Linked DNA regions of Martelella endophytica. The protein of the gene in region 1 interacts with the protein of each later gene in a pairwise test. Links are inferred from orthologs where the notes say so. Each region holds a gene or a part of one and is shown in the gene's direction. Other genes may lie near its edges. The genes, in order: TM49_RS16665 and mobA.

Evidence for each region.
Region 2: the proteins of TM49_RS16665 (region 1) and mobA interact in binary tests that used the Escherichia coli proteins (3 or more experiments, as listed by UniProt). The link is inferred for Martelella endophytica from one-to-one orthologs.

Annotation. Positions count from the first base shown.
Region 1 is NZ_CP010803.1:3,633,392-3,636,548, forward strand. The notes cover bases 279-3,117. They hold TM49_RS16665 (molybdopterin molybdotransferase MoeA), read left to right. Parts: upstream 279-1,013; coding sequence 1,014-2,222; downstream 2,223-3,117. Other genes in these bases: trpC (indole-3-glycerol phosphate synthase TrpC), read left to right, coding at 279-528; moaC (cyclic pyranopterin monophosphate synthase MoaC), read left to right, coding at 525-1,010; TM49_RS16670 (DUF1476 domain-containing protein), read right to left, coding at 2,227-2,547; TM49_RS16675 (phosphoribosylaminoimidazolesuccinocarboxamide synthase), read left to right, coding at 2,801-3,117. In the rest of the region: more of trpC, read left to right, coding at 1-278; more of TM49_RS16675, read left to right, coding at 3,118-3,157. UniProt on the Escherichia coli protein: Catalyzes the insertion of molybdate into adenylated molybdopterin with the concomitant release of AMP.
Region 2 is NZ_CP010803.1:4,322,406-4,325,676, forward strand. The notes cover bases 69-3,021. They hold mobA (molybdenum cofactor guanylyltransferase MobA), read left to right. Parts: upstream 69-1,211; coding sequence 1,212-1,832; downstream 1,833-3,021. Other genes in these bases: moaA (GTP 3',8-cyclase MoaA), read left to right, coding at 69-186; TM49_RS20095 (DMT family transporter), read left to right, coding at 262-1,215; TM49_RS20105 (class I SAM-dependent DNA methyltransferase), read left to right, coding at 1,911-2,732; yidD (membrane protein insertion efficiency factor YidD), read right to left, coding at 2,717-3,021. Also shown: more of moaA, read left to right, coding at 1-68; more of yidD, read right to left, coding at 3,022-3,064; TM49_RS20115 (iron-sulfur cluster assembly scaffold protein), read right to left, coding at 3,057-3,271. UniProt on the Escherichia coli protein: Transfers a GMP moiety from GTP to Mo-molybdopterin (Mo-MPT) cofactor (Moco or molybdenum cofactor) to form Mo-molybdopterin guanine dinucleotide (Mo-MGD) cofactor.

The DNA of each region.
Region 1 (3,157 bases):
GTGCTCACCGATACGCCGAGCTTCATGGGCGCGCCGGAATTCCTCTCCGCCGCCCGCAATGCCTGCGCGCTGCCGGCGCTGCGCAAGGATTTCATGTTCGAGCCCTACCAGGTCTATGAAGCTCGCGCGTGGGGCGCCGACTGCATCCTGATCATCATGGCGAGCCTTTCCGACGACGAGGCCGAATTGCTGCAGGACACCGCGTTCGCGCTCGACATGGACGTGCTGATCGAGGTGCATGACGAGGCCGAATGCGCGCGGGCGCTGAAGCTCTCATCGCCGCTGATCGGCATCAACAACCGCAACCTGCGCACCTTCGAGGTGTCGCTGGAAACCAGTGAACGCCTGGCAGGCATGATCCCGGCGGACAGGCTGAACGTCAGCGAAAGCGGTGTCTTCACCCATTCGGATTGCGAGAGACTGGCCAGGATCGGCATCAGCACCTTCCTTGTCGGCGAGAGCCTGATGCGCAAGAACGATATCGCTGCCGCAACCCGGGAACTTCTGACCGGCCAGGCCGCGGCATGAGCAAGGGGCTCACCCATATCGGCCAGAGCGGCGAGGCCCGCATGGTCGACGTCGGTACCAAGGACGAGACGAAGCGTAGTGCAACCGCCGAAGGCCACGTCCGGATGAAGCCGGAGACGCTCGCCCTGATCGAGGCGGGCAACGCCAAGAAGGGCGACGTGATCGCGACCGCCCGGCTTGCCGGCATCATGGGCGCCAAGCAGACGGCGAGCCTGATACCGCTCTGCCATCCCCTGATGCTGACAAAGATTGCCGTCGATATCGTCCCGGACGCCAACCTGCCCGGCCTCCGTGTAACGGCAATCGCCGCGCTCACCGGCCGCACCGGCGTCGAGATGGAGGCGCTGACGGCGGTGTCCGTCGCCTGCCTCACCATCTATGACATGGCCAAGGCCGCCGACCGCGAGATGGAAATCGGCGCGATCCGCCTCGTCGAGAAATCCGGTGGCGCAAGCGGCGATTATCGACGCGACGCGGAGTAGACCATGCCCTCGTCGCCGCTCATCCCCGTCGAAGATGCGCGCCGCATCCTGCTGGAGCGCGCGCAACCGGTCGCCGACGCCGAAGTGCTGCCGCTTGCGGACGCGCAGGGGCGCGTCCTGGCGGAGGATGTTGCGGCTCGCATCACCCAGCCGCCGTTCGATGCCTCGGCCATGGATGGCTACGCCGTCATCGCGGATGATGCGACCGGCCCCGTGCGCCGTCTGATCGGGGTCGCTGCGGCCGGCGATATGCCATCGGTCCGCGTCACGCCCGGAACGGCCATGCGGATCTTCACCGGAGCGCCGATACCCGAGGGCGCCGATACTGTTGTGATCCAGGAAAATACCGAGCCCGCCGGCGAGGATCGTGTGCGGCTGGTTCAGGTGCCCGCCGCAGGCGCCAACATCCGTCGCGCCGGTCAGGACTTTGCCGAGGGCGGGCTGCTCCTGCGAAAGGGCGCCCTGCTCGATCCGCGCACGCTGTCGCTTGCTGCGGCCGGCGGTCACGGCACGCTTTCCGCCCATCGTCGCCCGCGGGTTGCTGTGCTGGCGACCGGTGACGAACTCGTTCCGCCCGGCACACTCCCCGGCCCCGGCCAGATCTCCGCATCCGGCGGCATCGCCATCGAAGCCCTTGCGCGCGAAAACGGCGCCGAGGTGATCTCGCTCGGCATCGCCCGCGACAATGAAGACGAACTGCGCACGGCGATTAGAGCAGCGAAGGACGCCGATGTGCTGATCACCATCGGCGGCGCCTCAGTCGGCGATCGCGACCTGATCCGGCCGGTGCTGGCCAGCCTCGGCGTGGAACTCGATTTCTGGAAGATCGCGATGCGGCCCGGCAAACCGCTGATGGTCGGCCGACTTGGCGCCATGACCGTGCTCGGCCTTCCGGGCAACCCGGTCTCGAGCTTCGTCTGCGGCCTCATCTTCGTCGAGCCGCTCATCCGGCGGCTGGCCGGTCTGCCCGAGCGCAAGCGCACCGATGTCGCGCGTCTCGGTGTGGCGCTCGCTGCGGACGGACCGCGGCTTCACTACATGCGCGCCCGGTTCACCGACGAGGCCCAGACCGTGGTTGAGCCCTGCGAAAGCCAGGACTCGGCGCTGCTGGCGACGCTCGCCGAGGCCGAGTGTCTGATTGCCCGGCCGCCGCATGCGGATGAAGCTGCGGCAGGAGAAACCGTCGAGGTTCTCCGTCTCGATCCGCGCTGATCCTTCAGAGAACCTCGGTCTGCTGACTTGCCGCCTGCATGAAGGCGTGCATCTTCAGCTGCACGGTCTCCTCATCGATCGCAACACCGGCAGCCGCAAAGTCCCGCATCAGCTTGCGCAGCACGTCGGCATCGCCGGCCTTCGAGAAATCCGCCGCGATCACCTCGCTCGCATAAACGTCAAGATCATCGCGGCCGATCAGGCTCGCTGCCCAGGCGGCCAGCATACGGTTGCGCCGGGCGATCGTGCGAAACCGTGTCGCCTCCTGCATCGCAAAAGCCGCCTCGAACGCCCGCTCGCGTTCCGTGAACACACCTTCCGCCATTCCGACCTCCTTTCAAGTTCCTCCAACTTTCAAGATGTGCGCGAAGATGACATTTGAAAAGAACGGAATTAAACAAATTTAATTCCAGACTTAAAAAACTTCGTGTTTCGGGTTGCTTTTGGTCAAACGACTGCCGCATTAGCGTTGAAAAGCTCGTCGTTTCGATTGAGAAAGGCGCGCAACTTCGCTATTGCACGCTAATGAACATGTTTTGCGCGGCCCATGCCGCCGCGCCAACCTGATGAGAACACCAATGAACCGTCGTCGCCGGGTTTACGAAGGCAAGGGCAAGATCCTCTATGAAGGGCCCGAGCCGGGAACCCTGATCCAGTTCTTCAAGGACGATGGCGCAGCGCAACCCGGAGCCGATGCCGACGTGGTCGACGGCAAGGGCGTGCTCAACAACCGGATTTCCGAATATGTGTTCGGCCATCTGAACGCCATCGGCATTCCCACGCATTTCATCCGCCGGCTGAACATGCGCGAGCAGCTTGTGCGCGAGGTCGAGATGATCCCGCTGATCGTCACGGTCCGCAATGTCGCCGCCGGTTCGCTGTCGCGCCGCCTCGGCATCGAGGAAGGTGCGCCGCTGCCGCGCTCGATCGTCGAA
Region 2 (3,271 bases), 690 kb from region 1 along the record:
TGTCTCGGCCAGGACGACAATGCCGATTTCCGCAAGGTGCTGCGCGAAAACCCCGATGACGACGGCGTTCTCAAGGCCGCTATCGACGCCGCGATCGCGCGCAAACCCAAGGAACATAATTTCGAACTCGATGAGACCCACTCCCGCATCGCGGTCTCGCGGCACATGAGTGTTACCGGCGGGTAGCCTCATCTGATCGAGATCACTTCCAAGTCTGCCCATTCGTCTATATGTACTTACTTCTTGTAACAGAGACGAATGATGCGACTATCGCCCAATGTAACCGGCGCGCTGTTCATGATCGCGGCCATGGCCGCGTTCTCGATCAATGATGCCACCGTCAAGCTTCTGACAACCGAAATCGGCATCGGCCAGATCATGTTCGTGCGTGGACTGATCCTCTCCATCTTTGCGGTCGGCATCGCCTGGCGCAGCCGCGTCCTTTCCCGGCTCGGGGCGATGTTCGATATCAGGGTCGGGCTGCGCAGCTGCTGCGAACTGGTGGCGGCGATCGCTTTCCTCGAGGCGCTGAAGCAGATGCCGCTCGCCAATGCGGCCGCGATCATCCAGTGTCTTCCGCTCGCCGTCACGCTCGGGGCGGCGCTGTTCATGGGCGAGCCCGTCGGCTGGCGCCGCTGGAGCGCGATCATCGTCGGCTTCATCGGCGTGATGATCATCATCAAGCCGGGCCCGGACGGTTTCGAGCAAGGTGCGGTCTTCGCTGTGGTGGCAATGCTGGCGGCATCCGGGCGCGACCTCCTCACCAAGACGATCCGTACCGACATCCCCGCCATCATCATCACGCTCGGGACCGCTCTGACGCTCACGATCGGCGGGGCCATTCTCGGATCGATCGAGCAGGACTGGAGCATGATGTCGCTGCCGATCACCGCGAAGCTCCTGCTTGCGGCACTGTTTCTGCTGTCGGGCTACCAGTTCCTGGTATTCGCCGTGCGGCTCGGCGATATCTCCTATATTGCGCCGTTCCGCTATGCGGGCCTGATCTGGGCGACGCTTCTCGGCATGCTGCTGTTTTCAGCCTATCCCGGCCCGAATGTCCTCGTCGGTGGCGCGATCGTCGTCGTTGCCGGCCTCTATTCCTTCTATCGCGAACGCAAGCGCGTCGCGCAGGGTAACCTCGCGCCGGAAACGCTGGTGCCGGCGGCGCGCGGCACCGTCGTGGTGCCACCGGATGAAGACGGGAAAGGACCATGAGCGACTGCGGCCTTCCCGCTGTCATTCTCGCAGGCGGACAGTCGCGGCGGATGGGCACCGACAAGGCAAGGCTGCGCATCGCCGGCCGGACGCTTCTGGACCACGCCATCGCTCGGCTTTCGCCGCATGTGGGCCCGATGGTCATCAGCCGCCACACGGCAGACATCAACCCTCCGGATGGCATCGGCCTGGTCACCGATGAAGGCACGGATTTCGACGGACCGCTTGCCGGCATTGCGGCAGCACTCTGCCGCTTTCGCGGCGAACCGGCCACCCATATGCTGTCCATCGCGGTCGACAGTCCCTTCTTCCCGAGGGATATTTCGCACCGGCTGAGCGCCGGCTTCATCGATGGCGGCAATATCGCAATTGCCGCCTGCGAAGGTCACAGACATCCCGCCTTCGGCATCTGGCCGATCGACCTTGCCGAGTCACTCGCGGACCATCTTCGGGAGGGCGGCAGCCGCCGGATGACGGATGTCATCGAACGCTATCCCCATATCACGGTCGAGTTCCCGATGGTCAGCACACCGCTCGGGGCAGTCGACCCGTTCTTCAACATCAACACGCCGGCAGATCTCGATCGCGCCCGCGAGCTCGCGCCGCACCTTTCTTGAAACACCCTTTTGCGGTTGCGCCGGGGCGAGCAGCAGCGTAGAGCGTGCGCTCAATCCTCAATGGCCGAGACGAGACCCATGGCAGGCAAGATCAACGAAAAGAAACTGGCGAAGGCCTACAATCAGGCCCTGGCGCTGGAAAAGGCCGGGGATTTCGCAGCCGCCGCCGAAGCCTATCGCGCCGTGCTGGCGCTCGACCCGGACGATCATGGCGGCGCGGCCGTCCGCCTTGCCGCCATCGGCCACGGCGAGGCCCCGTTGAAGGCGCCCGATGCCTATGTCGAGACCCTGTTCGACCAGCATGCCGACGATTTCGAGGACATCCTTGTCGAACAGCTCGGCTATTGCGTGCCGATGATCGTACGCCAGCGTTTCCAGTCGCTGGAACTCGGCGGTTTCAAGCGCATGCTCGATCTCGGCTGCGGCACCGGCCTTGCCGGCACGGCGCTGCGCGACATGGCCGATGACATCACCGGACTCGACCTTTCGGAGAACATGGTCAGCATCGCCTATGACAAGGAGGTCTACGACACCCTGTTCGTGGCCGAGGTCGTCGACTTCCTGCAGGAAAACGAGGAGGAGGCGTTCGACCTCGTCGTTGCCGCAGACGTATTGCCCTATCTCGGCGCGCTCGAGCCCATTTTTGCCGGCGCAGCGGCCAATATGCAAAAGGGCGGCACATTCGCCTTCTCAGCAGAGACACTCCCCGATGATGCCCTGAAGGGGCGCGGTTACACCGTCGGCCCGCATCACCGTTTCGGTCACAGCCTCGCCTACATTTCGAACGCACTTGCGGAGGCTGGTTTCGAAACCCTCGAAGTCACCGACATCAATGTCCGTTTCGAAGACGGCCAGCCGACGCCCGGTTATCTGGTGATCGCACGCTACGCGCCGTCGTGACGCCGGCCCGCCTCCAGATAACGCCACGGCAGATACCACCGCCAGCGCGGTTCGAGTAGCTCCGGGACAGGATCGAAACCCGATGTCCCTCCCGGCCCGCAGCGGCCGACGCGAAACAGCGTCAGGAAACCGCCGGCCCAGAGGCCATGGCGGGCGATCGCCTCGTATCCATATTCCGAACAGGTTGGCAAATGCCGGCAGGATTGGCCGATAAGGCTGGAAAAGGTGAGCTGGTAGGCGCGGATGAAGCCAAGGCCGAGGAGCCGACCCGGCGTCTTGCGAAACGGCCCCTGCCAGTTGCGCGAGGCGGCCGGGTGGCCACTCTCACACATTGGCCGTTCCGGCCGGCTGAGGCACCGCCTCGCCTTCGGCCATGTCGAGCGCTTTCACCGTCGCCTCGAAGGTCAGCATCACCGAGCCGTGGCGCGCGGGATAATCCCTGACCGGCAGCAGACAGCGCATCTCCTCGAAGCGGCCTTCCGGCCCTTCGCCCCCCGCCTTCAGCATTGCCCGCATCGCCTCGCGCGCGGCGCGGATCT